Regions from separate parts of the Solibacillus sp. FSL K6-4121 genome, predicted to be linked through region 2. Evidence: riboswitches for the same ligand, from Rfam matches in the RefSeq annotation. Region 2 holds a riboswitch; each other region holds the start of a gene.

Region 1 (10,049 bases), 790 kb from region 2:
ATTCTCCAACCAACGTTCTGCAATGGAACGGAAAATCGGAACAGAACCGGAAGCATATAATATATGTTTTGGTGGTTCCACATCTGTACGCAACTGCCCTTTATAGCTTAAAATTGCTTCGACATCTTTGGCAGTTTCTTCAGCAGATGACAAAACATGAACATGTGGACCAACTGCTGCTTCAATTTGTTTTTGTAAAATAGGATAATGTGTACAGCCTAAAATGACTGTATCAAATCGCTCATCTTCCAATGGCTTTAATCCTTTTGCGACAAGATCATATGAAAACTGACCTTCATACTCGCCACTTTCAACAAGAGGAACAAATGTCGGACAGGCGAGTGGAATAATCGTTGCTTTTGTTGCTAACGATTTTACCGCCTGTTCATAAGCGCCACTTTTAACCGTGCCTTCTGTTGCGAGTACTACTACTTCATTACGCTTTGTCTTTTTTATTGCAGCTCGTGCCCCAGCATTAATTACACCTAGAACAGGAAATGGCATATGCTTTTGTAAACTTTCCAATGCAACGGCTGTCGCAGTATTACATGCTATGACAAGCATTTTCACATTTTTCTTTTCAAGTACTTTTGCCATTTGCCATGTAAAATTACGTACCTCTTGTTTCGTGCGAGGTCCATATGGACAGCGCGCCGTATCACCTATATAGTATATTGTTTCATTTGGCAATAGCTCCATAATCGCTTTTGCCACTGTTAAACCGCCAACTCCAGAATCGATTACACCAATTGGGGCATTCACTTGTACCGCCTCTATCCTATTTCATTAATAAATGTAGTTTTTGTAAAGTTCGTGATAATTGCTCGAATTCTTCTTCGTTAAATTCCTCTGTAATATCCCGTAAATAATCTTGACGCTTAAGAATCACTTCTTGAATAATTCGCTCGCCTTCGGATAAAAGATGAATACGTACAACACGGCGGTCATTTTCGTCACGCACACGTTGTACCAATTCATTTTTTTCCATCCGGTCTACTAAATCCGTCGTTGTCGAAAAAGCTAAATACATCTTCGTCGACAAGTCACCAATCGTCATATCACCAGATTCATGCAACCATTGCAATGCAATAAACTGCGGTGGGGTAATTGTATAATTGCTTAGTATTTCGCGACCTTTTTGTTTAATTAAGTGTGAAATATATCTTAATTCTTTTTCTAGGATTGCTACAGATTCAGAGCTATGTGTGCTGTGATCTTTCATCTACTCCATTCACTCCTCGATGCGTTTCATAGTTCTATTTTGAAGTTTTTTTTGTGAAATAGCAAGTCTTCAATCAGTATATTGACAATTCTTGAAGTCTTAACAGCTCCAGAATTGCTTGAGTACGACTTGATACACCCAGCTTTTGAATCGTATTGGAAATATGATTTCGAACAGTTTTCTCACTAATACCTAACTTTGCCGAGATTTCCCGAGTTGAATAGTCCTTTATTAAAAGCTCAAAAATTTCGCGTTCTCTTTTTGTTAACAGCGAACGATGCTGCGGACGATTCATTTTGCAACACCCTCCTATCTTCTTCCTTGTACATTATGTCGAATATACAAAGCAGGTGAGGGCATTTAACTATTTCCCGAGCAATAATTTTTTTTGGTCCTCTAATAAAGGGACACCTTTCCCCGTATTATGATTCAATTGTACAAGCGTTCCACGTGCTGTGTAGCATATTTCATCTTTTTTATTCGTCACCATATAATGCAAATCAAGTGATGATGTTCCGATTGATGCCGTTTTAACGAAAATTGTCAATTCCTCATCAAAAAACACTTCCTTCAAATAATCACATTGAATATCTGCTACTACAAACATACTTGTATCATCTGATCCTTCTATGAAATTAAAACCCATTGCTTTAAAGTACTCAATTCTTGCATACTCTAAATATGCAAACACTTTTGTATTATTTACATGACCATACATGTCTGTTTCCGAAAAGCGGACACGTACTTTTGTCGAAAAAGAAAATCCAGCCATCCACTCTTTCACATCTTGAATATATGTAGCTCGCATAAAAACATCCCCCTTTTTAAATAAATCATCATCCCCTGATAATGAATATGCATTCATTATAGCATAATTTGTAATTTCTTTTAAATACGAGAGCACGATAAAAGGAGTTATTCATACAGAAGTAAAAAAAAGACTCCCACCAAAGCGGGAGTCTTTTAAATCTATTAGATTAGTCAACCATATGGTCAGAACCGAAGAAGTTCTTGAACATTTGAACTGTTGTTGCACGGTTAAGTGCAGCGATAGATGTTGTTAAAGGAATTCCTTTTGGACAAGCAGCTACACAGTTTTGAGAGTTACCACAGTTTGCAAGACCACCGTCGCCCATAATTGCTGCTAAACGCTCGTCTTTATTCATTGCACCAGTTGGGTGAGTGTTGAATAAACGAACTTGTGATAATGGTGCTGGACCCATGAATGAAGCTTTTTCAGACACGTTTGGACATGCTTCCATACAAACACCACAAGTCATACATTTAGATAGCTCATATGCCCATTGACGTTTACGCTCAGGCATACGTGGACCTTCACCTAAATCATAAGTTCCATCGATTGGTACCCATGCTTTAACTTTCTTAAGTGCATTGAACATGCGCTCACGGTCTACTTGTAAGTCACGTACAACTGGGAAAGTTTTCATTGGCTCTAGGCGAATTGGTTGAGTTAATTTATCTACTAATGCTGAACAAGATTGTTGTGGACGTCCGTTAATAACCATTGAACATGCACCACAAACTTCTTCTAAACAGTTCATATCCCAAGTTACCGGTGTCGTTTTTTGACCGTCAGCAGTAACAGGGTATTTTTGAATATGCATTAGCGCAGAGATAACGTTCATACCTGGACGGTAAGGAACTTCAAACTTTTCAACGCGTGTAGCACCGTTCTCACTATCTTGACGAACGATTTCTAACTTAACTGTTCTTTCAGTATTTACTGTTTCCATTTTTTAGTTCCCCTTTCTACGCTGAGTAGTCGCGTTTACGTGGTGGAATTAACGAAACGTCTACTTCTGCATAAGAAATAATTGGTTCGCCCGTTGCAGGGTCGAACTTCGCCATAGTTGTTTTTAAGAAGTTTTCATCATCACGTTCTGGGAATTCTGGCTTATAGTGAGCACCACGAGATTCGTTACGTAATAATGCACCCTTAGTCATAACTTTAGCTAAATATAGCATGTTCTTTAACTGACGAGTGAAGTGGGCACCTTGATTCGACCATTTTTGAGTGTCGTTAATGTTGATGTTTTCCCAACGCTCTTGTAGCTCAGTTAATTTCGCATAAGTTTCTTCTAATTTTGCGTTCACACGTACAACAGTCATGTTGTCAGTCATCCACTCACCTAGCTCTTTATGAAGTAAGTAAGCGTTTTCTGTACCATCCATGTTTAAGATAGCTTCCCATTTTTCTGTTTCTTCTTGTACGCGGCGAGTGTAGATTTCTTCTGGTAAATCTTCAGCATGCTTTTGAAGTCCTTTAATGTACTTCACAGCATTTGGTCCCGCAACCATACCACCGTAAATTGCTGATAATAGTGAGTTAGCACCTAAACGGTTTGCACCGTGTTGTGAGTAATCACATTCACCCGCAGCAAATAATCCAGGGATTTCAGTCATTTGGTCATAGTCGACCCATAATCCACCCATTGAATAGTGAACTGCCGGGAAGATTTTCATCGGTAATTTACGTGGGTCATCCCCTACGAATTTCTCGTAGATTTCAATGATACCACCTAATTTAATATCTAATTCATGTGGATCTTTGTGGGATAGGTCTAAGTATACCATGTTTTCGCCATTAATACCCAGTTTTTGATTTACACACACATCAAAAATCTCACGTGTTGCGATATCACGTGGTACTAAGTTACCGTAAGCAGGGTATTTTTCTTCTAGGAAGTACCATGGCTTACCGTCTTTATAAGTCCAAACACGTCCACCTTCACCACGAGCAGATTCTGACATTAGACGGTTTTTGTCATCGCCAGGAATTGCAGTTGGGTGAATTTGAATCATCTCACCATTTGAATATGTTGCACCTTGTTGATAAACAATCGATGCAGCAGAACCTGTGTTAATAACAGAGTTCGTTGTTTTACCGAAGATAATACCAGGTCCACCAGTAGCCATAATAACTGCATCACCACGGAATGAACGGATTTCTTCGCTTTTTAGATCTTGTGCTACGATACCACGGCAAACGCCTTCATCATCAAGCACAGCACCAAGGAATTCCCAGTGCTCATATTTTGTAACTAAACCAGCAACTTCTTGTGCACGAACTTGCTCATCTAGTGCGTATAATAATTGTTGACCTGTTGTAGCACCTGAGAATGCTGTACGGTGCATTAACGTACCGCCGAAACGACGGAAATCAAGTAAACCTTCTGGCGTACGGTTGAACATTACACCCATACGGTCCATTAAGTGGATAATTCCAGGGGCTGCATCACACATACCCTTAACTGGTGGTTGGTTCGCTAAGAAGTCTCCACCGTAAACTGTATCGTCAAAGTGGATCCATGGAGAATCCCCTTCACCTTTTGTATTTACTGCTCCGTTAATTCCGCCTTGTGCACATACAGAGTGTGAACGTTTTACTGGAACTAACGAGAATAATTCAACTGCAGTACCAACTTCAGCTGCTTTAATCGTAGCCATTAAGCCTGCTAAACCGCCACCAACGACGATTACTTTACTCTTTGCCATGATTATTTCTCACTCCTCATCAATTGCTAATTACTTTTACTCATAATTCATCTGAACTGTCTTAATAACTGTATATTAGTGGTCAAGTTAAACTAAACAGCGAATGAAATGATAGCTGCAACACCTATGATTGCTAAAATTACGAAGAATAATAACGTAACATAAGTTGTAATCTGTTGAGATTTTTTAGACTGTGTAATACCCCAGCTCACTAAGAATGACCATAGACCGTTCGCTAAGTGGAATGCTGCTGATACGATACCAACAATATAGAATGCCAACATTAATGGGTTATCTACGATTTCTACCATCATATCAAAGTTAACTTCAGCGCCAAATGCTTTTTGAACACGCGTTTGGAAAATGTGCCATGCAATGAAGATTACAAGGAAGATTCCTGTGAAACGTTGTAAAGCAAACATCCAGTTACGGAATGTGCTGAAACGGCCCGTATTGTGTGTAGATGTAAATGCAATAAACACACCATAGAATCCGTGGAACATTAATGGAATATAAATAATAATCCATTCCATTGCTAACAATAACGAGTGCGGAACTAATTCCATCATACCTGTTGCGTTATTGTAAACCTCTTCACCACCAACTGCAGTGAAGTTCAAAGACAAGTGGAACACCAAGAACAACCCGACAGGAACTACACCTAATAACGAGTGTAAGCGGCGCCATAAAAATTCACGATCTTTCGACAAAACTGTTACCCCCCTTAGTACTTGAAATACACAAGTGCAACGCCTCAAATTTGTAAACGTTGTGTTATTGACTGCGCATTTCATCATGGTACAATATTATGACATGTCCATTGTACTCTCAACAGATACTAGCGTCAAGGTAACGAGGGATATTTTATAATCATTTTAAAGACGGATTTTTGCTATTTTAAGTCCAGTTTTTTCTACTTATAACTATTTTCTTCCTGAAAGAATGAAAATTATAAGAAAATTTATGAAAGAGGTTTTTAATATGGAGGGGTACAAAATGAAAACGATTCCAAGTTTTGGATATGAAATCCTTCGCGATCATCTTCTACCATCGATTTTAGGTAAGCATGAGGAAGATGTTTTATATTGGGCAGGGAAAGAACTAGCACGTAAATTTCCGCTATTTTCCATGGATGAGCTTCCTTCATTTTTCGGGGAGGCCGGCTGGGGTCAGTTAATTTTGGAGAAAGAAATAAAGGATGAACTTCATTACATACTTATGACGACCGAGGAAATGTCGATTAATATTGAGCAGCGCTGTTTTCGTTTAGAAGCAGGCTTTTTGGCTGAGCAAAAGCAAAAACAACTTGGCTATTTAACAGAATGCTATGAAGAAAAAATTGAAAAGAAGAATTACGTCAAATTCATTTTAAAGTGGGATTTAAAAGAGAAGATTTGAGCGCAAATAAAAACTGCTGCTTTTTAAAAGCTAGCAGTTTTTAGTTTTTTTAACATAGAAAAATAGTTATATCACTCTTGATTAGCACTAGTAATGGCTCCCCACTTTAAGAAGCGGGAACTTCCTTCATTGCTATATTAAATTCCTCATGCAAAGCATTGGCAGCGCGCACCATTTCTTCTTGTGGCACGACGACAGACACTTTTATTTCAGATGTGCTAACCATTTTAACCGGAATATGTTCACGTCCCAGACGCGCAAACATACGTGCTGCGACTCCAGGGTTTGAAGCCATTGCTGATCCAATAATCGATACTTTAGCCAACCCGATTTCAAAATCTGCAAAACTAAATCCAAGTGACAATTTACTCGACTCTAATACACGTAAAGCATCAGCAAATTCTTCTTTTGAAATTGAAAAAGAAATTGTAGGCTTAATCCCGTCAATAACTGCCTGCACAATAATATCAACATTAATATCATTTTCCGCTAAAACACTAAATACTTCGGCTAATGACGCTGTTTCATATGAATCATATCCGATCGTTAAACGAATAATATCAGATTCATATGCCACCCCGCGCACAAGTAAATTTTTTTCCATGTCTACATCCCCTTTTATTAATGTACCTTCTACGTCCTCGGTAGCTGAGCGTACAACGATTGGCATATTGTAATTTTTTGCAAGCTCAACTGCTCGAGGATGCAAAATTTTAGTACCTAAATTGGAAAACTCCAACATTTCATCATATGAAATTACAGATAATTTCGTAGCATCTTCCACAAGCTGCGGATCTGCAGTATAAATGCCTTCTACCGTTGAATAAATATCAACACGTTCCGCATTTAAAGCAATGGCTAATGCAACGGCGGAAGTTTCAGAACCGCCTTTCCCTAAAGTCGAAATGTTGTGTGTGTCTGTTATTCCTTGGAATCCTGAGACAACAACGATCTCTCCTAGATCAAAATGTTTTTCAAAACGCTTATTATCTATAGAATCAATTCGGGCATTTCCATATTTTTCATTTGTTTGAATACCTGCCTGCCAACCGGCAAGTGACACTGCTTTTCCCCCATGCTCCTGAATTGCTAAAGCAAGAAGGGCGCTTGTTATCTGCGCTCCCGTAGAGATTAATGCATCCATTTCACGCTTCGACGGTTCATGAGTAATTTCCGCGGCAAATTGCCGTAAATTTTGACGAATGGACGTCATCGAAGAAACGACAACGACTAAGTTTATGCCACGACCTTGCTCTTTTATCACCTTTTTTGCTACCTGTACTATTTTTTCTGTTGTTGCCAACATTGGTCCACCAAACTTTACTACAACTGTCTGCAATGTCTTCCACCCCTTATTTTTTTCCATCAAAAAAGCGACCTTCCATATGTTCATGGAAAGTCGCCGTCAATACAAATAAAGGTTTATATGTTTTTCAGGATAGCTCTCCAGAACATAAAGTTCTGACAATCTTACATTTCTTAAATGCAAAACCAGCAAAATACGTGAACAATACGTATTTCACTTCGGCAGAATTCCCTTTCAATTGCTGTCGCTGGAATTGTTCTTCCTCGAGCAATTTACTCTTAAATACTGCACCTCTATCGTTTATTAACTATTGAATTATCTTTTATAGTAACACAACATTATTCTTTATTCAATGATGCTTCGTGAAAGTGACGATAAATTACTTCTGCCAATTTGGCGGGAACACCAGCTTCTTGCAATTGTAACTCTGTTGCTTCCCGAATTTTTTTTACCGATCCAAAATGCTTCATAAGTTGCTGTTTACGTTTCGGTCCTATACCCGGAATGCCATCAAGTACGGATGTAATTGCATTCGTCTGATGTTGCTGACGCAGAAATGTAATGGCAAATCGGTGTACCTCATCTTGTATACGTTGCAATAAGTAAAAACCATCACTTGTCCGTTTTAAAGGTACAACTTCTGGTGGAGCGCCAAATAACAGTTGGGATGTGTTATGCTTATCGTCTTTTGCAAGACCTGCTATTGGGATCATTAATCCTAGCTCATCTTCTATTACTTCTCTTGCAACCTCCATTTGTCCTTTTCCTCCATCGATTAGGATTAAGTCCGGTAATGGCAAGCTTTCTCGTAATACCCGTGTATAACGGCGCCGAATGACTTCTTGCATCGCCCCATAGTCATCATGTTTTGCGGCTTCTCGTGTTTTATATTTCCGGTATTCCTTTTTTGCAGGCTTCCCGTCTACAAACACAACCATTGCAGAAACAGGATCAGCACCATGCATATGACTATTATCAAATGCTTCGATACGAAGTGGTAATGGAATTTGCATAGCTTCGGCAAGTGCTTCACAAGCTCCTACTGTACGTTCTTCCTGACGCTCAATTAACTGGAATTTTCCGTGTATTGCAATATTGGCATTTTTCATAGCTAAATCGACCAGCTCTTTTTTTGTACCGCGCTTTGGTGTCTGCACCTTTACGTTTAAAAGCTTTTGCAAAATCGTACCATCAATCGTCTTTGGTACAAAAATCTCTTTCGGCAGTAAATGATGTGGTTGCTCGTAAAACCGTCCGACAAATGTTAAAAATTCTTCTTCTGCCTCGTTATATATAGGGAAAATCGATACATCTCGTTCAATTAATTTTCCTTGCCGCACAAAAAATACTTGTACACACATCCACCCTTTTTCGACTGCATAGCCAAATACATCCCGATTGCTTAAATCATCCGATACGATTTTTTGCTTTTGCATAACCTGCTCGATATGTGCAATTAAATCCCGGAATTCCTTCGCCCGTTCAAATTCCAGCTTTTCGGCTGCATCGAGCATTTTTCGCTGAAGATCTTTCTGAATTTCTTCGACACCACCGTTTAAAAACTTTGAAATTTCACCAATCATTTCATCATATACTTGTTTTTCAATTTCTTTTACACAAGGTGCTAAGCATTGCCCTAAATGATAATACAGGCATACTTGATTTGGCAGATGTGTACATTTACGAAGTGGATATAAACGATCAAGCAATTTCCGCGTTTCATTGGCTGCATACGCGTTTGGATAAGGTCCAAAATATTTTGCCTTATCCTTTTTTACTTTCCTTGTCGTTATTATTCGAGGGTAACGTTCATTCGTTATTTTTATATAAGGGTATGTTTTATCATCTGTTAGCTTTACATTATATTTCGGATCATGTAATTTGATCAAATTCAGTTCGAGTATAAGCGCTTCGAGATCACTTGAAGTTACAATATATTCAAAGTCCTCTATTTCACTGACTAATCTGGCTGTTTTACCATCATGACTTCCCGTAAAATACGAACGCACTCGGTTTTTTAACACTTTTGCCTTGCCGACATATATAATCGTCCCTTGACGGTCTTTCATAATATAGCAGCCGGATTCATTCGGTAATATTTCTAGCTTTGCTTTAATATTTGCATTCATATTCTCACCTATTGGATATGTCATTCACTTTATTTTAACTGATAGTCCCATAAGAAAAAAGCCGTACACCTTATTAGGCATACGGCTTTGCAATTTAATTATTTGTTGTCGTTAATAAAGTCGATTAAAGCTTCTTTTGGCATGAAGCCAGCAGTTTTTGCTTTTAATTCACCATCAACAAATAATAATAATGATGGGATTGACATGATTTGATAATCAGCAGCAGTGCCTTGGTTGTTATCTACGTCAACTTTTACGATTTTTACTTCGTTACCGATTTCTGCATCTAATTCTTCAAGAACTGGAGCAATCATTTTACATGGTCCGCACCATGCTGCCCAAAAGTCTACTAAAACTGTGCCGTTTGAAATTTCCTGTGGGAAAGTTTGATCTGTACCGTGTACAATTGCCATAATAAAATAGCCTCCTTAAATAACATCTGGTTGTAGTATAGCATGTTTTGCCATTTAAAAAGTAG
Region 2 (10,049 bases):
AACACGAATTGAAAGATTTGGAAATGCAAATTGAATGGATTGACCGCCGTATGTATGATTTAGAGCTTTCGCGGGAAGTTTCCATCCAATATGCTCCACAAATCCGTATGATCCAACAAACAAATCAACTGTTAATCGAAAAGATTCAAAGCTCTATTATGACGACTATTCCTCTATGGCAGTCCCAAATAGCCATGTTATTGAATATGAACAACCAGCGTCGCGCTATGCAATCACAGGAACGTCTGATGAATGCATCAGAGCAATTAATGCGCAAAAACGGTAAGATGCTCGAAGCTTCCAGTAAGGCAGCAAAACGTCCTGCACTATCACATAACGATGTTGACCGCTTTAAACAAACTCAGCTTCAACTATTGCATGATATCGAAGACACGTTGCGTATGCACGTGAAAACAGATGAAAAGCGCCATGAGATCGAACATATTATTTTAGAGCAAAAATAAAAAACGGGTACGTAAAAGACATCATAGCCTTTTACGTACCCATTATTTTTAAGCAAAATACTCTTTGTAGAATCCGCCAACTTCACCTGTGTTATCAATAACAAAGATGAATTCTTCCGTCTCATTCTTCACTTCATATTCCTTGCCTACTGTTAATACATTTGATACTAAATACTTTGATGCATCCGTATGTACACATTTTACTGTACGAATCGTAGGTGCATCTTTCCATTTTAAATGTAGCATGCTGTTCCCTCACTTTTAACAAATATCTATACTCTTCTATTTTATATGATTTTACCGCTATAGGAAAGCCTCGATCGTATAAAAAACGGTAAGCGCCAATAATTGATAGAAACAATAGTACATGTTAAACTCACATTCAGAGGTGGAATTTATGGCATTTGGTAGTGTTCCAATGTGGTTTTTTGCAATAGCAATTGCATTTGCCGTTGTCTTTATACTTATTAGTGAATGGAATTCAAGAAAGTAAAGCTAGGCAAAAGAAAAACAAGGGTGTGTTCCGGATTAAGTTATCCGGAAACCTCCTTGTTTTTTGCTAATAAGCTATTTTTATAGATGAATAACTATTTTTAACGCAACGTACGCTTTAAAAATTCCTTCGTCCGTTCATGACTTGGATTTACAAGTATTGCTTCCGGTGACCCTTCTTCTACAATGACCCCTTTATCCATAAAGACGATGCGGTCTGATACTTCTTTTGCAAATTCCATTTCATGCGTTACAATCAGCATTGTATTTCCTTGATCAGCGAGATGACGCATTACTTTCAATACTTCCCCTACCATCTCCGGATCGAGTGCAGAAGTCGGTTCATCAAATAACATTACATCCGGATCCATCGCTAAAGCACGTGCTATAGCAACACGTTGTTTTTGGCCACCAGATAAATGCTTTGGCTTTGCGTTCTTATAGGCACTCATACCAACAAGCTCCAGGTACTTCATCGCATTTTGCTGGGCCTCTTCTTTTGAACGCTTCAACACCTTTATTTGCCCAACTACACAGTTATTAAGTACGTCTAAGTTATTGAATAAATTAAACTGCTGAAAGACCATTCCTAAATGTGTGCGGTACTTTTCAATATGATGGCCATCATTTAATATATTTTCTCCGTTATATATGATTTCTCCGGCTGTAGGCGTTTCGAGCAAGTTAATGCATCGTAACAATGTCGATTTCCCAGAACCAGAAGATCCGATTAATGTGACAACTTCCCCTTTATTCACCTGGAAGTTAACATCTTTTAATACTTCATGGTCACCGAATTTTTTATTTAAATGGTTAATGTCAATTACAACTGTCATATTTTATTTACCATCCTTTTCTAGCTTATTGCCTGTAATGAGCTCCACTTTATAGGAAGCAGGTCCATCCATCTTCTTCTCAAACAGTAATAAGAACCTTGTTACGGTAAATGTCATAATGAAGTACAATACCGTTGCAATAAAGAATGCTTCGATATATTTATAGTTGCTTCCGGCTATTGAGTTCGCAGTGAAAAATAGTTCCACGACGGAAATAACACTTAATACGGAAGAATCTTTTATATTCATAACGAACTGGTTGCCTGTAGCAGGTAATATATTGCGCGCTACTTGTGGAATGACAATATGTAACATCGTTTGAAGATGATTCATGCCAATCGCCTGAGCTGCCTCAAATTGCCCTTTATCGATTGATACAATACCACCTCGTACATATTCAGCCATATATGCCCCTGTGTTTAAAGTTATAACAACAGAAGCTGCTAAAAAACGGTCAATATCAATCCCTAAGTAAACGAGACCATAAAACACAACCATCGCCTGTACCATCATTGGGGTCCCTCTGAAAATCTCAACATATGAAGTTAAAATAAAGTTAAATACTTTCAAAATAATCGTTTTTATATTTCTTTTACGTTGTGGAATCGTATGCATAATACCGATAAAAAATCCGATAAGTGTTCCACAAATTGTTCCGATAATCGCTAATAGAAGTGCAGTCCAAGCTCCACGTACGAATAAATCCCAGTTATTCGTAAACAAGTTCCATGATGATTCCAAAAATGCCATAGTCTTGTCCTCCAATTCTTTCTTATTAATACTCTATATGTATTGGGTAATGATAATAGAAAAAGGTTGTCTCCCGTTTGCCGGCAAGACAACCTTCATAAAAAATAATTGCTGCACATTTACTGTGCTGCTGGTTGATTTGCAATTGCGTCTTCCATTAATTGTTGACGCTCTTCTTCCGAAATTTCAGCCAATACTTTGTTAATTTGTTCACGTAAATCAGATCCCTTTTTCAACCCTACTGCTACAGCTGTTGACGCTTCATCTGCTTCGAAGTTTGGTTCTGGAACGATATACTTTATGTTGTTTAATGCCATCTCAGCAGAAATCCCTTCCGGACGTTCAGAAACGTAGCCATCGATTGCACCTGATTGTAATTGGACACGCATTGCACCAAAGTCAGTTGCTGCAACCTGCTTATTTACACCTTCGATTTGATCGATTACGTCATAGTGTGTCGTCGATTGCTGACCTGTAATTTTTGCACCTGAAAAATCAGCTAATGCTGTTGCATTCGCATATGGACCATCTTCTTTTACTACGATTACATAATCACTTGTATAATAGTTTTCTGTGAAATCTATTGCTTCCATACGATCAGGCATTGGCGACATACCTGCAATTACTAAATCAATTGCTCCAGATTGTAGAGAAGGAATTAAACCATCCCAGTCCGTTTTTACAATTTTCAATTCCATATCCAAGCCTTCAGCAATCTTTTTTGCGATTTCTACATCATAGCCTGCTGCATATTCTTTCGAACCATCAATCGGTACGCCACCGTTTGAATCGCCTTTTTGCGACCAGTTAAACGGTGCATAACCAGCTTCCATACCAACCTTTAATACTTTCTTGTCAGAACCAGTTGATTTTTCATCATCTGTACCACATGCTGCAAGTACAAATATTGTCATCATTGCGGTAATGACCATTAATAATTTCTTTTTCAAGTTAACTCTCCCCTTAATAAATGTATTTCAGGCTTTTAGAAATGAAAAAAAACGACCAAAAAGGATATCCTTAGGTCGTTTACATTCACGATTAGCCCAAATCCTCTACAGTTCCCAATATGAGATAGCACACCTCAATCATCCGGGAAGAAGATTGAGACAGTCCTGCAATTATTTATTACAGACCCAGCGCTGTTAAATCGAGCTATAACAACACTTCGGCGATATTTCCTTCTTTTATACTTCACTGTCAGCTCAATGACTCCATACAAAACTATTAAATACCGCACCTCTACCTCACTAAGCTGTGAGGTTTTGTTATTAAATTAATAGTTTAAGTTTAACATTATTCTAACTTTTCCGTCAACACTCATTTTTCTGAAATTTAAAGGAAAAAAGCTAATTCGCAATATACATTACGAATTAGCTTTCAATGTTTTAATTATGAATTTAATAATAAATCTTCTGGGTTTTCGATCATTTCTTTAACTGTTTTTAAGAAGCCAACAGAATCTTTACCATCGATAATACGGTGGTCGTAAGATAATGCTACATACATCATTGGGCGAATTTGAACTTCACCGTTAACAGCTACTGGACGGTTAACGATAGAGTGCATACCTAAAATACCAGCTTGAGTACCATTCATGATTGGTGTAGACATTAATGAACCGAATACACCACCGTTAGTGATAGTGAATGATCCACCAGCCATGTCGTTTAAGCCTAATTTTTTGTCGCGTGCTTTACCAGCTAATTCAGCGATGTTTTTCTCGATTTCAGCAAAGTTCTTAGCGTTAGCATCACGAACTACTGGTACTACTAAACCTTCTTCAGTTGATACAGCGATACCGATATCGAAGAAGTTGTTTAAGTGAATTTCGTCACCGTTAATTTGAGCATTAACGTATGGATATTTTTTAAGTGCTGCAACTACTGCTTTTGTGAAGAATGACATGAAACCTAATTTAATGTCGTTTGCTTTCACGAATTGTTCTTGTTTACGTTTACGTAATGCCATGATGTTAGTCATGTCGATTTCGTTGAACGTAGTTAACATTGCAGTTGATTGTTTAACTTCTAATAAACGTTTTGCAATTGTTTGACGACGACGGCTCATTTTTTCAACAGTTACACGATCAGTGTCCCCTGCTGGAGTGAAGATCATTGGACCATTACCAGCTGGAGCTGCTGTTGCTTGTGCAGGTGCTGCAGGCGCTGTGCCATGAGCTGCTACATCTTGAACACGTACACGACCTTGAGGATCTACTGGAGAGATCGCTGCTAAGTCAATGCCTTTTTCACGAGCTAATTTACGAGCTGCTGGTGAAGCAATTACTCGCTCACCTGAAGTTTCTTCAACTGATACTGGAGCTGCTGCTGCTTTAGGAGCTTCTTCTTTTGCAGGTGCAGCAGGAGCTGGTGCTTCCTCTTTTGCTGCAGGTGCTGGAGCTGCGCCTTCGCCAGCTTCAACTACTGCGATTACTTGTCCTACTAATACAGTATCGCCTTCTTCAGCTAAAATTTGAGTTAATACGCCTGCTTCTTCAGAGATGATTTCAGCGTTTACTTTATCTGTTTCTAATTCTACGATGAATTCGCCTTTTTCTACGCGATCTCCAACTTTTTTAACCCACTGGGCAATTGTGCCTTCAGTAATTGATTCTGCTAATTCAGGGACTTTAATTTCAGCCACGTTCATATCCTCCTTTTATTACGCTATACAGTTATTGTATAGCAAGCTACCCCTACCTTGTATAGAAGTAGCTCGGTATCAATCAATCGATTATATTATTTTTCAAGTGCTTCGTTAACTAATTTCGCTTGAGCTGCTTTATGTGAATCGCCATCACCTTCAGAAGTTGAGCTCATTGCAGGACGACCTACATAGCGAACTTTTTTGCCTTCAGCAATTTCATATAAAGTTTCAAGAACATAAGTCCATGTACCTTGGTTTTTTGGTTCTTCCTGTACCCAAACAATTTCTTTCACATTTGGGAAACGAGCGATAATATCTTTCACTTGTTGTGCTGGGAATGGGTAAACTTGTTCAACACGAACGATGTGTAAGTGGTCAAAACCTTCACCATCTTTTACACGCTCTGCTAAATCAATCATTACTTTACCTGTACCAAGTACTACTTTTTCTACAGCTTCAGCATTTTTACCTAAACCTGGCTGTTCAATTACTTCCTGGAAACGACCAGTTGCAAGTTGTTCAGCAGTCGCTGCAGCTAATGGGTGACGTAATAATGATTTTGGAGAAACCACTACTAATGGACGTACACCTTCAGTACCTAATAATGCAGCTTGACGACGTAATAAGTGGTAGTAGTTACCTGCGTTAGAGCAGTTTGCTACGAACCAGTTATTTTCAGCTGATAATTGTAGGAAACGTTCCATACGGCTAGATGAGTGCTCTGGACCTTGACCTTCATAACCATGTGGTAATAAAAGTACGAAACCAGATTTTTGACCCCATTTAGAACGAGCACTTGAGATGAAGTTATCAAACATTACTTGTGCCATGTTTGCAAAGTCACCGAATTGTGCTTCCCATACAGATAGTACGTTTTCGTTTTCTAAATTATAACCATATTCAAACCCTACAACACCCGCTTCTGTAAGTGGTGAGTTGTAAACTGTGAATGAAGCATTTGCACCTTCAACATGGTGTAATGGTGTAAATTCAGCACCGTTGTTTTTGTCATGTAATACTAAGTGACGTTGAGAGAAAGTACCACGTTGTGCATCTTGACCAGTAAAACGAACCGGTGTGCCGTCTTGTGTAATTGTTGCATATGCTAATGTCTCAGCATGACCCCAGTCAATTTTACCTTCAGTAAATGCATCACGACGTTTTGCTAAAATTTTACCTAATTTGTTTTGTGGTTCGAAACCGTCACCAAATACAAGTAGGTCTTCATTCACTTTAGCTAAACGCTCTGCATCGACTTTCGTGTCAATTTCAGGGAATTCAACTTTTAACTCTTCAGGCATTTCAATAGATGTATGTTCGTCTTTTTCTGCCATTGCCTTAACATGGTCATAAGCAGCTTGCATTTCTGCATAAATGCTTGTATCCAATGCCTTAACTTCATCTGCAGATAAAATACCTGCTTCAGCTAGCTGTGCACCATATAATGCTCGGATTGGCTCATGTTTTGCTACTAATTTATATGTTTCAGGGTTTGTTACTGTCGGATCATCTGTTTCATTATGACCGTAGCGACGGTAACCAATCAAGTCGATTACGATATCTTTTTTAAACTTAGCACGGTATGCCGCTACAAAACGACCTACAGCTGCTACTGTTTCAGGGCTATCTGCATTCACATGGATTACAGGAATATCATAGCCTTTTGCTGGATCTGATGAGTAGTTTGATGAACGAGAATCATGTAATTCAGTTGTGAAACCGATCATGTTGTTCGCGATAATCTGTACAGTACCACCAGTTTTAAAGCCAGCTGTTTGAGAGAAGTTAAAGCCTTCAGTTACAATCCCTTGACCTGCAAATGCTGCATCACCGTGAAGAATAATACCCATTGCAGAAGATGGATCATGCTTAGCAACGCCCGGTTTAGAAGTATCATCTTGTGCAGCGCGCACAGAACCGATTACAAGCGGGTTTCCTACTTCTAAATGAGAAGGGTTGTATGCTAATTTCACATTCAAGCCAGAATCATGTGTGTAAGATGCACCCATGTGATACTTAACGTCACCAGTCCAGCCTTTAGTAATTTGTAAGCGGCCATCTTCCGGTAAGAAAAGTTCATTTGAAACGTGTGCGAAATCTGAGAACATCATATCGTATGGTTTTTTCAGAACGTGAGTCAGTACGTTTAAACGACCACGGTGAGCCATACCGATGCGTACATTTTTAACACCATTTGATTCAGAAGCCTTAATGATTTCATCTAATAAAATGATTTGTGTGTCTAAACCTTCTCCAGAGAAGCGTTTTTGACCAACGAATGTTTTATGGATGAATTTTTCAAAGTTTTCAATACGTGTTAAACGTTCCAACACGGCTTTCTTTTCTTCTGGAGTTAAAGAGGCTTTAAATGCTCCTCCTTCAATTTGTGCTTCGATCCAAGCACGCTCTTCCGCGTTTTGTAAATGTGCAACTTCTACCCCTACTTTATCTGTATAAACAGACTTCAAGTAATCAATTGCTTCTTTACCGTTAGTAACGCCTGCAGGGACATTTGCAAAAAATACTGATGCAGGAATGGCCTGAAGATCTGCTGCCGTTAAATTGAATACGCTTTCTTCAATGCGTGAAGTGTCTAATTGACGATTTTTTAATGGGTACAAATCTGCTGCTAAATGACCATATTCACGAATAGATTCTGCCAATTTAACTGCTGCTAATACTTTTTTGTAGTCTCCAGTACCTGCTACAGCTGCTGTTGCAACTGGTTGTTGACCATCTGCAAATACAGGACCACCGTAAGCTTGGAATAACTGTACTAATTCCGGTTCAACTTCTTCAGGAGATTGCAGGAATAAGTCGTATTGCTCTAATACATAACCTAAGTTAGGACCAGAGAATGCTGACCATGGAGAACCTGCAGGTAATACATTGTTCGACATGAAAATAACCTCCAAATTTTGCCTTATGGCTGTTCCAATAATTTACTTAGAAAGAAATAATTTTATATACCACAATATAAAAATTATTATCCTTCTGCTGTTGATAATAAAGTATTACTTTTTTATCTACCAAAATAAATCAAATAATATTTTACCACTCTTCCACATAGACTAAAAGCACATTATAAAAGGGGGAAGAACGTTTTTTCCATCTCAATCTTACTACTCTTCACAAAAAATACAACTCTTTTTATAAAAATTAGCATATTTTTTCTTGAACTATTGAAATAATAAATAGATTGACTAAAATTATTCTATTTTTTGTGGAATTTCAGGGAAAAAATAGTGCCTTTTTGTAAAGTACTATCCACTTTCATCAAGATTCGGTATTTATCGACAAGCATTTTTGTGATACTTAAGCCGAGTCCCGTACCAGCCACATGATTAGTACGTGATTCATCAACCCGATAAAAACGATCAAAAATATACGGTAAATGCTCCTTTGAAATGCCGAGCCCATTATCTTCTATTGTTACTAATATTGTTGAGTCCGTATCGTTATAAAGAATGTTTATTTGAAGATTTGGCACATTGCTATTATATCGTATACTATTACTCATAATATTTCTAAAGATTTGCGCTAGCGCATGTTCGGTTACTGCAGCCTCTGCCCTCTGTCCTACAACAGATAAATTAAATTGTGTCTCGGGGTATAACTGTAGCAATTCTTCTTTCACCTGTTCATAAACTTCTTCTATATTAGCTGCCGCAGATACGTCAGCTTCCTCCCGGCGAGCCAGTTGCAATAATTCCTCAATCATCTTTTTCATCCGCGTAATTTCCGATAAGGATGTAGTTAATGACTCCATCAAAATCTCCGGGTCATTTTTTCCCCAGCGTTTAATTAATGATAAATGACCTTCGATAACCTGGATCGGTGTCCGCAGTTCATGGGAGGCATCAGCAACGAATTGTTGTTGCTTTGTAAACGAAATTTCAAGCTCATTCATTAACGCACGATACATCTGAAGTAATTCCCCTAATTCATCATGTGCTGAGTAATCGAATTGTGGCTGTGCTTTAAACCCATTATTTCTCACTAAATGCATTGCATCCCTCAATTGGACAATTGGTCTAACTAATACATTTGCTAAATAATAGCTGATTGAAACAGAGAAGAGTATTGCACCAAATCCGACAATGAGTATGGTAGTCAGTATATAATTCATCATCGAATGGAATGTCGTCAACGGATGAATGAGCTGCATAATTCCTTGAAATTGTCCAATTCGTACCGCTCTGTGGATGACATAACCTTCTGTACCATCAATTGATTGTTTCTCTATAATAGTTGAAAAATAATTCATTTCTCCGGCAGGAAAATCCGCAGCAGATGTTACATCATTTATCCGCATAATTTCAATACCATCCAAATTAAAAATACGAACGGTTTGCTCCTGGGTCAAAATTGCTTTCATTAAAGCTGAATTATTTTGCAGTTTCTGTATTGTAACAGTGTTCTCCTGTGCTTCAAAAAAAGTGGACATATCATCTATTGTACGTAGTGCATTTTTTTCTTCATTATTAATAAGCCAAGTTTGTAATGCTACATACAGTACAATTGAAATGAGAGCATAACTTATAAAAATTGTTACACCTACAGCAAGCATCCACTTTGATTTTAAGGATAAATGCATTTGTTTTATATATCCTTTTTTCATCCGCGCATCACATATCCTACCCCACGAACTGTTTCGATATACGGGTCATTGTTTGTTTGAAGTTTCGTTCGTAGATGCCGTATATATACATCGACCACATTCGTTTCTACTTCAGTATCAAACCCCCAAACAGTTTCTAGAATAAGCTCACGAGTACATACATGATTTTTATTTTCCACAAGCAACTTTAATAAATCAAATTCCTTCCGGGTAAGCTCAATTTTATTATTTTCAAAC
Region 3 (10,049 bases), on a different contig from region 2:
AACAGGAGCCTGATCTAAAATAGATAGGTGATAACCCATTCTTCTCTCTCCTTAAATATCAAATGTAAGCTCTGGCGTTAACCGTTTTAAAAATTGTTTTGTCCGATCATGTTTCGGTGTATTAAAAATGATGTGTGGCTCTGCTTCTTCTAAAACGACCCCACCATCCATAAACACAATGCGATTTGATACTTCACGAGCAAAATTCATTTCATGCGTCACGATAATCATCGTAATACCGGATTTTGAAATTTTTCGAATCACATCTAAAACTTCACCGACCAACTCTGGATCTAAAGCGGATGTCGGCTCATCGAATAATATAACTTCAGGATTTAACGCCAATGCTCTCGCAATACCGACACGCTGTTGTTGTCCCCCTGATAATTCGCTTGGATAAGCATCGGCTTTATGTTCAAGACCTACTTTTTTTAATAATTCCAGTGCGATTTCTTTTGCTTCTTTCACAGGTTTCTTTTGAACAACAAGCAAGCCTTCCGTTATATTTTGCAAAACCGTTTTATGCTGAAATAAGTTGTAGCTCTGGAAAACCATCGCTGTCTTTTTTCGCAATGCAATAATGTCCTTTTTCGATGCAGTTTTTACATTGAGCGATAAATTATCAATGACGATTGTTCCTTCATTTGCTTTTTCTAAAAAGTTGATACAGCGAAGTAACGTTGTTTTTCCTGAGCCACTTGGACCTAGAATTGAAATAATATCCCCTTTGTTTACTTCAAGGTCAATCCCTTTTAAAACGTCCATTTTGCCAAAGCTTTTATGAATATTTTCTAGCTTGATCATTTGGTGGCTCCTCCTTAGTTATTTAATAAGCTGCTTCAAATAACGGTTTTCTTTAATTGGTAACCCTAAGTTCTCGCGTAAAGTAGAAGCAGGATAGTCTTCACGGTAATAACCTTTTTCTTGAAGAATGGGTACAACTTTTTCCACAAAATCTTCCAATGTATGTGGTGCAACCGTTGTAATAATAAAGCCGTCTGCTGCATCTGCATCAATCCAGCGAATGATCTCATCTGCAATATGCTCAGGTGTACCAATGAAATTCGAGCGCGGTGTAGCCTCACGAAGTGCGACTTCACGCAATGTTAATTTTTCTTCTTTTGCGTATTGCTTAATGCGATCCGTAAATGCCTGGAAACTGTTTCGTCCTAGGTCACCAAGTTCAGGGAACGGGGCATCAATATCATATTGACTGAAGTCGTGATGATCAAAATAGCGACCTAAATAGGCAAGTGCTTTTTCATCGGATACAAGCTCGGCAACTTCCCAATAACGCTTTTCCGCCTCTATGGCTGTATCGCCAATAATAGGGGAGATCCCTGGGAACAGTTTCAGCTCAGAATGACGTCCCACATTTAAAGAAGCTTCTAATAGTTTTTGTTTGAATTGCTGACTTTCTTCAAGTGATTTTGGCGCTGAAAATACTGCATCGGCATCACGTGCTGCAAGCTCAATTCCTGCAGGAGATGAACCGGCCTGGAAAATAACAGGTTGACCTTGAATCGAACGTTGAATATTTAATGGTCCACGAACGTTGAAGTATTTCCCTTTATAATCAAGCACATGAAGTTTATCTTTATCGAAAAACAAATCCTTCTCAATATCTGCAATAAAAGCATCATCTTCCCAAGAATCCCAGAGCCCTTTTACAACATCCAAATATTCTTTGGCAATCTCATAGCGCTCAGGATGAGATGGATGATCTTCAATTTTTTTATTGAAATTTAATGCCGTACTTTCAAGTGGGGTAGTAACGACATTCCAGCCAGCACGACCGTTACTAATTAAATCAAGTGATGCAAGCTGTCGGGCTACATTGAAAGGTTCACTATAAGACGTTGAAATTGTTCCAACTAAACCAACATGATTTGTAACTGCAGCAAGTGCCGATAAAATAGTTACCGGTTCAAAACGATTTAAGAAATGTGGAATGGATTTATCATTTATGAATAGCCCATCTGCAATAAAGACAACATCAAACTTTCCTTTTTCTGCAATTTGAGCTTGTTGAGTATAAAATTGTAGGTCAACACTTTGCTTTGGATTTACTTCAGGATGCCGCCAGCTTGAAATATGGCCTCCTACACCATGTATCATTGCACCGAAATGTACTTGTTTCTTCACCATGACGCCATCTCCTTTAATTCCTATTGAATTACTTGTAATTGATGAATGAATCGTAACATTATTCAGACAATTAATGCAAGGGGGTACTGATAGAAAAATCCTATCAGTAAATAGGAACATACAGAGGTATGGAGGAATTTTTAGGCCAATAAAAAAACACCATTTAAGAAATGATGTTTAAATGTTAAAGTTTCTGAATTTCTGTTTGGCTTTTACGGTAAAGTGAAACAATTTCTCGGGCATAAGGTAAAAAGTGGTTTCCTTCTTTTGATAAGCTTAAACTACGTCCAGAACGAATAAACAATTTCACATTTAGACTTTCTTCAAGTGATTTGATACGTGCTGAAATAGTAGGTTGTGAAAGAAACAATACATTCGCCGCTTTATGGACACTTTTGTACTCCACTACGTATATAAAAGACTCAATATGATCAATATTCAAATTTAACCGCCCCTTTTTATAAAGTCTATAAGAATAGTAGGTTTATTGGCAAGGGTATAATTGAGTATTCCGAACTTTATGCTGGGATCAGCTATACTTTCTAATATAAGCTTCATAGTTGCTAAAAACTCTCTGGAACTTTCTAATATCAGTGGTAGAACTTCTAAAATGTGCTCCGAACCTTCTAATATCGCTCAATTACTTCGAATAAAATAAACAGGTAAAATTTTCTTCACCATTAAAGTTTAACGAAACTTATTCCTCTCTCAGCACGTAAATACTACCAATTGTTTCATAAAAAGGGGGGTGAGGTCTTGAAACGTAAATTTATGTTCGCATCACTAGGTGCGCTGCTTCTATTTATTCTTTATACGCTAGCTCAACTGGTTTTTGGTATCGTTCAAACTTTTTTATACCGGCCTCAATTTGCGCCGGATGATTTCGTATTACAATCTGAAGTCGCATTCGGTTTCATTGTACAGAGGTCACCGCTCATGATAATCGGAATTTATATACTACTAACACTTCTATTATTTGCTCTACTGATGCTGAAAAAAGAAAGGCGTGAACAGAATTGATCGAAGTTACCGGGAAATTTACGCACGCAAAAATATATACAAATACACCGCAGGAAACAGCGATCGAGCAAATTAACGAGCTCGTCAATCAATCGTTTATGGAAGGAACGAAAGTACGTATTATGCCTGATTACCATGCAGGTAAAGGTTGTGTGATCGGTACAACGATACAATTGAAGAAACATGTCGTACCGAATTTGGTCGGGGTAGATGTTGGATGTGGTGTACTTGTTTCTGAAATTGGTTCAGGAGCAGTGGACTTTAACAAGCTCGATGCAACAATTAGACGTTTCGTCCCAAGTGGCAATGAAATTCATGATGATACGCCAGAAAGTCACGAGCTTTTTGCAAACGAAAACTTTATTGCACGCGGCTTACAAAATGACTATACGAAGCGATCTCTTGGTACATTAGGCGGGGGCAATCACTTTATTGAGCTGGCAAAAGATGATGAAGGTATCTATTATTTACTAATTCACACAGGTTCTCGTTATGTCGGGGCAAAAGTAGCAAACTGGCATCAAAAGCGTGCATTTGAATCATTGCAGCGTGAAGATTTAACAGAAAAAATTAAAGCTTTAAAAGAAGCGGGACAAGAAAAAGAAATTCAAACAATGATAGAAGCGTATAAGAAGGAAAACCCCTTCGTCCCAAAAGATTTAGCTTATTTGGTTGGGGATCAATTCGATGATTACATTGCCGACATGAAATTAGCACAGCGTTTTGCAAACGAAAACCGTATTCAAATTGCAAAAACGATTGCTAATCATATGAAGTGGGAGTTTGCAGAGCAGTTTGATTCTGTACACAATTATATAGATACCGATGCAATGATTTTGCGTAAAGGGGCTGTGCGTGCTGCAAAGGATGAAAAGCTCGTCATCCCAATGAATATGCGAGATGGTTCGTTAATTTGTATCGGTAAAGGCAATGCGGACTGGAATGAATCCGCCCCACATGGAGCAGGTCGTATTTATTCAAGAACAGCGGCGATGAAAAATCTATCAATGGATGATTTCAAGGAAACGATGAAAGGTATTTGGACAACCTCTGTCAGTGAGGAAACATTGGATGAAGCACCAATGGCATACAAGCCAATGCAGGAAATCGTGGAGCAAATCGGTGAAACCGTATCAATTCAAAAGCATGTGACCCCCGTTTATAATTTCAAGGCGAGCGACAAGTGGAAGAAGTAAGAGAAAAGGTATGCATAAAAATGTGCATATCTTTTTATTTCTCCCGTTTATGAACACTTTTAGTCATGTATGAAAAATACATGTTTTAATCAGCTGTTGTTTCGTTGAGTTTCCTTATTTGAAGCGCCAAAATGAAAGAATAGGGAGATGAAACGATGATAACGACAACGAAGGAATTACAAGAACGAATTGAATTTCTCACTTTATATAAACAAGAAACGAAGCAATCGGATGACTGGCTAAAGTTACGTATAGAGGAAGCAAAGCATCCGGCGTTTATTTTAACGACCGAGGAACTTACTTATGGTGCACGAGTTGCATGGCGCAACAGCAATAAATGTATCGGGCGGCTTTTTTGGAATAGCTTAACTGTTTTTGATCAGCGTGAATTGCTAAAGGAAGACGAAATATACGAAGCACTTGTGAACCATATTGAATTTGCCACAAACAACGGCAAAATTCGGCCAGCCATTACTTTATTTGACCCGAACCGTGTACGGATTTGGAATCATCAGCTCATTCGCTATGCAGGGTATGAAACAGAGGAAGGGATTATTGGGGATTCCACGTCTGTAGAATTCACGAAAATTTGCGAAGGTCTTGGGTGGCAAGGTACACGGACAAATTATGATGTATTGCCGCTTGTCGTTCAAGTAGATAACCGTGAGCCGATTTACTATGATTTGCCTAAAGAGATCGTGCTTGAAGTGCCAATTACGCATCCCAACTATGATCTTTCAACGCTAAACATGCAATGGTATGCAGTCCCAATCATCTCAAGCATGCGTTTTAACATTGCAGGAGAAGACTACCAAGCTGCACCGTTCAATGGCTGGTATATGGGGACAGAAATCGGTGCTCGCAATTTGGCCGATACGTACCGATATGATTTCCTGCCAAAAATTGCTGAGGCAATGGGGTTGGATACATCACTAAATGCTACTCTTTGGAAAGACCGTGCACTCGTGGAATTAAATGTCGCGGTACTTCATTCTTATAAAAATGCCGGAGTGAGTATAGTTGATCACCATACAGCAGCACAGCAGTTTCAACTTTTCAGCCAGCAAGAAAAAACAAACGGCCGTGATGTAACAGGAAACTGGGTATGGCTTATCCCACCATTATCACCGGCAACAACGGACATTTATCATGAGCCGATTGCTAATACAATCAAAAAGCCAAATTACTTTTATCAATTGCAACCATATTAACGGGGAGGCACTACAAAAAGGGTTATGTTCAAAATTAAATTAACTCTGAACACAACCCTTTTATCTTTTATTTAAGATGATTTGAATTAATTCATCACGATCGATTAAATAAACATCATTAATATCTGCAAGTTTTTCGGCCTGTCGGGTAAAATGGCTGTTCGTTACAACCCATGCTTCTGTTGCCTCATACATTTTCACTGCACCGATAATCTCCTGGACAGCCTTTACGCCGACCGTACTGGAATAGCGTTTTGCCTGCACAGCAATGATGTCTTTCCCATCCTTCAAAATGAGATCCGCCCCGTAATCACCACTCGTTGCGGTATAGCGTACTTTAAATCCGCGGCGTTTAAATAGTTCACCTAAAAACTTTTCAAAGTCTTCACCGCTCATTTGGTCGACTTCCCGAATACCGGACTTCCGTAACTTTCTTATTTTTCGTGTTTTCAGCCAAATTATAAAACCAATATAGAGTACAAAATAAGTGATAATTCCTATACCCATACCTTCTAAAGTTTTCGTTACATTAAATCCAACTGCAGCAGCTAATGCAATGAAAAATAACGGTATAATCGGCAGCCGTTTTTTATTTCGTTTTCGTTTTTTACGCAATAGTTCAGTACTCCTTTTATTTACTCACTTTTATTATAGCATAAAAGGGTACGTATGTTTGGTTAGACTGTTTGATTCTTTGCGCTTATAAATGAAGCAAAGAATAACAAAACTGAAATTAAAATAAATAACAGTAGCGGCATGAACCAACTATTCGTCAAATCATGTACATAACCGAATAGAACAGGTCCGACTGCTGCAACTAAATAGCCGATAGATTGAGCAAAGCCGGAGAGCTCCGCTGCATCGTATGCAGTTTCTGTACGCAGTGAAAACAGCATTAATACCAAACCGAATGAAGCACCGCCTGCAAAACCTAAAAAGATCATCCATAAAATCGCGAGGCTTGTCCATTCCATCAAAACACCCGTAAAGCCAATTAAATAGCAAATTGTAAAGAAAATGACGATCGGACGCTGTGAAATGAGCTTCCCTGCAATAATTGGAATAACAAACGTCATCGGAATTTGCGCAAATTGCATAACAGACACCATCCAACCAGCCGCGGTAGCATCCAAACCTTGGCTTATAAAAATTTCCGGCAGCCATGCAGAGGAGCAGTAGAATAAAAATGATTGGAAGCCCATTGCGCCTGCAACAGCCCAGGCGAGCGGTGATTTCCACATTTGGGTTTTCATTTTCTGTGATGCCGACATATGCAGGTCCCCTTTAGGTGTTCGCAAAATCGGTATCCATATAGCTAATGTCAGAAAACCTAAAACAATCGAAAAGCCTAAAGCTATTTGCCAGCCTACATTTGTGGCAATCGGAAAACTAAACCCGGCAGCAAGTCCGGAAGAAATATTCATCGATACGGAATACACCCCTGTTAACAAGCCGATATGCAGCGGGAATTTCCATTTGAAGTAGCTCGGAATAAGAACATTTCCAAAAGCGATGGCAATCCCTATAAGAATTGTTCCTCCAATCAGTAGTGCTGTTTCACCTACTGAACGTAGTAATATTCCGGTACAAAGTAAAATAACTGAATAAAATAAAGTCCATTCCATTCCCCATTTACGTGCAATGCGCGGTGCAAATGGTGAAACAATAGCAAACGCGACTAATGGAATAGTTGTTAAAAATCCTGCAAGCACGTTTGAAATGCCGAGGCCATCCCGGATAAAGGAAATAATAGGACCTACTACAGTAATCGGTGTACGTAATGTAGTAGCGAATAGGAATACAGCAACCATAAAAAAGAGAAGTGGTTTATTCGATAGTATTTTTTTGCTATTTTGGTTTATTTTTTGTTCATTCATCAATGAGGCTCCTTTTCCTGCAATAACGCCAATTAAATAGTAAGAATAATCTTAAAAAACTGAAAAATAGCAACGCATTGCTATCAAAAAAATATTATGTTAGACTAATAATCATTATTTCAATTAAATATATTACCTCATGTAAATGTATGGGGTAGAGGTCGCAATCATTATGATTAGTATAGCGGAGATTGAGAAGAATCTGTGAAGCTTTATGAAAGGAATGATTGCCGAAGTGTTATTTTTCTTCTTAAATATAACGCTGGGGCTGTCTCCGATAAGGAACAGAACTGTCACATGTGTAAGCATGTGTTGAGCTATCTTTCAAGTTTGATGAGGTGTAATTATAACCATCACAAAAACTTGTGGTGGTTTTATTTTTACACCTCGCCAAACAAAACAAAAAGGGAGTTTTATAATCGTGAGTGAAATTAAAATAGATCAGCTCGGTAATAAAAACGAGTTAAAAAGAGGATTAAAAAGCCGCCATGTTACGATGATCTCGTTAGGCGGAACGATTGGTACAGGACTATTTTTAGCATCAGGTGGCGCCATTGCACAGGCAGGTCCTGGTGGGGCATTGCTCGCATATGCATTAATCGGGGTTATGGTGTATTTCCTAATGACGTCATTAGGGGAAATGGCTGCTTATATGCCGACATCGGGTTCGTTTAGTACGTATGCAACGAAATTTGTAGACCCGGCATTAGGATTTGCACTTGGTTGGAACTATTGGTACAACTGGGCAATTACGATTGCAGCGGAAATTGCTGCTGTGTCATTAATTATGAAATACTGGTTCCCGGACAGTTCATCGATTGTATGGACAATTTTATTTATCGTAGTCGTTTTATCATTTAACTTAGCATCTGTAAAAGCTTTTGGTGAAGCAGAATACTGGTTTGCGATGATCAAAGTCGCAACAGTAATTGTATTTATTATTGTCAGCTTTTTAATGATTTTCGGTATTTTAGGCGGGAACGACCCGGTCGGCTTCACGAATTTCTTTGCAGGAGATGCACCGTTTAATGGCGGTTTCCTAGCTCTATTCGGTATTTTCCTTGCAGCGGGATTCTCATTCCAAGGTACGGAAATGCTAGGGGTAACGGCAGGGGAAACAGATGATCCAGCCAAAAACATACCAAAAGCTGTACGTTCAGTATTCTGGCGTATTTTACTGTTTTACATTTTCGCAATTGGCGCAATTGGATTACTTATTCCGTATACAGATGCACGCCTTTTATCAGAAGATATTGCAACAAGTCCATTTACATTAGTATTTGAAAACTTAGGTGTCGCATTTGCAGCATCTGTTATGAATGCGATTATTTTAACAGCAATGCTTTCTGCAGGGAACTCAGGTCTTTATGCAGCAAGTCGTATGCTTTATCAATTAGCAGTAGACGGAAAAGCACCGAAACTGTTTATGAAAGTAACGACGCGCGGTATTCCAATGTATGCCCTTTTAGCTACATTAGCAGTAGGTTCATTAGCATTTTTAGCTTCTTTCTTTGGCGATGGTGTCGTATATATTTGGTTACTAAACGCTTCAGGTATGTCCGGCTTTATCGCATGGCTCGGCATTGCAATCAGTCATTACCGCTTCCGTCGTGCATATGTCGCACAAGGGAAGTCATTGAGCGATTTACCGTATGTATCGAAATTCTTCCCATTCGGTCCGTTATTTGCGTTTGCCCTCTGTATGATTGTCGTACTTGGTCAAAACTATATGGCCTTTATGGGCGGGACAATTGACTGGTACGGAGTAGTCGTTTCATATATCGGTTTACCGTTATTTGCTTCATTATGGATGTTCTATAAAGTAAAACATAAAACAAAAATCGTTCCTTTAATGGACTGCGATCTATCAAATAAATAATAATTAAAACGTAATGTGAGCATCAGCTTTCATTGCGTTTTTTTGTGGAGTGAAACTGAAGTGGATATTAAGTCATGCAAAGTGGCTAATATCTAAAGCCAAGTGTCTAAAATGTCATTAGGGTGGCGAATATATGTATTTAAATCGTAAATGAAGTGGCGAAAAAAATGCTCTCGATTATAAAATGCCCTTTAGCCTTCCTTTTATACTTTAAAAGGAAGGAATGGTATTATAGAAGAAATGAAAAATCTCTATACTTATAAGGAAGTGTTAGGAATGCCTATCTCAACAGGTTTATATAAGAAAATGCATCAATGGTTAATGGGCGAAGAGGGAAAAACTGTAGCGTTTCGCCCGTTTTTAACAAATGGAAACCCCTACAAATCACGAATTTTCCTAGTCAGCACAAATGCCGTACCTTTTTTTAAAGTAGAGGATAGAAGTGAACAGATTTTTGCAGAGTCATTATTAAATAGAGAACTGTTAAAAGATCTTTATTTGAGTGAAATAAAGGGAGCCCCTCGTGAATTTAAAGGTTCTTTACAATTTGAGGCATGGCTAAAAAAGCACTATAACGAATCGCTTATTTATACATCTTTAAATACGTATCAAATAGAATCGACAGATCATGCAAAAAGTGCAAAAAAAGAAGATGCCGCTAATTTTGAACGCGGGCAAACTATTTTCAAAGAATTAATGGGAGAATTTCAGCCGGAAA

What was found. Region 2 has a riboswitch for lysine ahead of MHH95_RS13075 (transporter substrate-binding domain-containing protein). Riboswitches for the same ligand answer to the same signal wherever they lie in the genome.
Region 1: linked by a shared signal. The riboswitch ahead of MHH95_RS17490 (aspartate kinase) and the one ahead of MHH95_RS13075 (transporter substrate-binding domain-containing protein) in region 2 are both predicted to bind lysine.
Region 3: linked by a shared signal. The riboswitch ahead of MHH95_RS05685 (amino acid permease) and the one ahead of MHH95_RS13075 (transporter substrate-binding domain-containing protein) in region 2 are both predicted to bind lysine.

The regions. Positions count from the first base shown of each region.
Region 1 covers NZ_JBBOCS010000002.1:1,528,733-1,538,781, forward strand. Annotated here, with positions in the region: gene racE (glutamate racemase) at 1-762, opposite strand, end outside; gene MHH95_RS17455 (MarR family winged helix-turn-helix transcriptional regulator) at 779-1,222, opposite strand; gene MHH95_RS17460 (helix-turn-helix domain-containing protein) at 1,296-1,517, opposite strand; gene MHH95_RS17465 (acyl-CoA thioesterase) at 1,587-2,030, opposite strand; gene sdhB (succinate dehydrogenase iron-sulfur subunit) at 2,200-2,976, opposite strand; gene sdhA (succinate dehydrogenase flavoprotein subunit) at 2,993-4,738, opposite strand; gene MHH95_RS17480 (succinate dehydrogenase cytochrome b558 subunit) at 4,831-5,448, opposite strand; gene MHH95_RS17485 (YslB family protein) at 5,720-6,136, shown strand; gene MHH95_RS17490 (aspartate kinase) at 6,243-7,475, opposite strand; lysine riboswitch at 7,568-7,746, opposite strand; gene uvrC (excinuclease ABC subunit UvrC) at 7,781-9,571, opposite strand; gene trxA (thioredoxin) at 9,670-9,984, opposite strand.
Region 2 covers NZ_JBBOCS010000002.1:737,925-747,973, forward strand. Annotated here, with positions in the region: gene MHH95_RS13055 (toxic anion resistance protein) at 1-464, shown strand, start outside; gene MHH95_RS13060 (DUF6501 family protein) at 513-710, opposite strand; gene MHH95_RS13065 (amino acid ABC transporter ATP-binding protein) at 1,058-1,792, opposite strand; gene MHH95_RS13070 (amino acid ABC transporter permease) at 1,796-2,542, opposite strand; gene MHH95_RS13075 (transporter substrate-binding domain-containing protein) at 2,662-3,492, opposite strand; lysine riboswitch at 3,610-3,795, opposite strand; gene odhB (2-oxoglutarate dehydrogenase complex dihydrolipoyllysine-residue succinyltransferase) at 3,935-5,188, opposite strand; gene MHH95_RS13085 (2-oxoglutarate dehydrogenase E1 component) at 5,284-8,091, opposite strand; gene MHH95_RS13090 (HAMP domain-containing sensor histidine kinase) at 8,406-9,788, opposite strand; gene MHH95_RS13095 (response regulator transcription factor) at 9,809-10,049, opposite strand, start outside.
Region 3 covers NZ_JBBOCS010000001.1:1,107,116-1,117,164, forward strand. Annotated here, with positions in the region: gene MHH95_RS05640 (LLM class flavin-dependent oxidoreductase) at 1-39, opposite strand, end outside; gene MHH95_RS05645 (amino acid ABC transporter ATP-binding protein) at 52-804, opposite strand; gene MHH95_RS05650 (LLM class flavin-dependent oxidoreductase) at 823-2,148, opposite strand; gene MHH95_RS05655 (LysR family transcriptional regulator) at 2,333-2,590, opposite strand; gene MHH95_RS05660 (hypothetical protein) at 2,905-3,168, shown strand; gene MHH95_RS05665 (RtcB family protein) at 3,165-4,364, shown strand; gene MHH95_RS05670 (nitric oxide synthase oxygenase) at 4,520-5,575, shown strand; gene MHH95_RS05675 (restriction endonuclease) at 5,636-6,190, opposite strand; gene MHH95_RS05680 (CynX/NimT family MFS transporter) at 6,253-7,452, opposite strand; lysine riboswitch at 7,600-7,780, shown strand; gene MHH95_RS05685 (amino acid permease) at 7,874-9,331, shown strand; gene MHH95_RS05690 (RNA 2'-phosphotransferase) at 9,572-10,049, shown strand, end outside.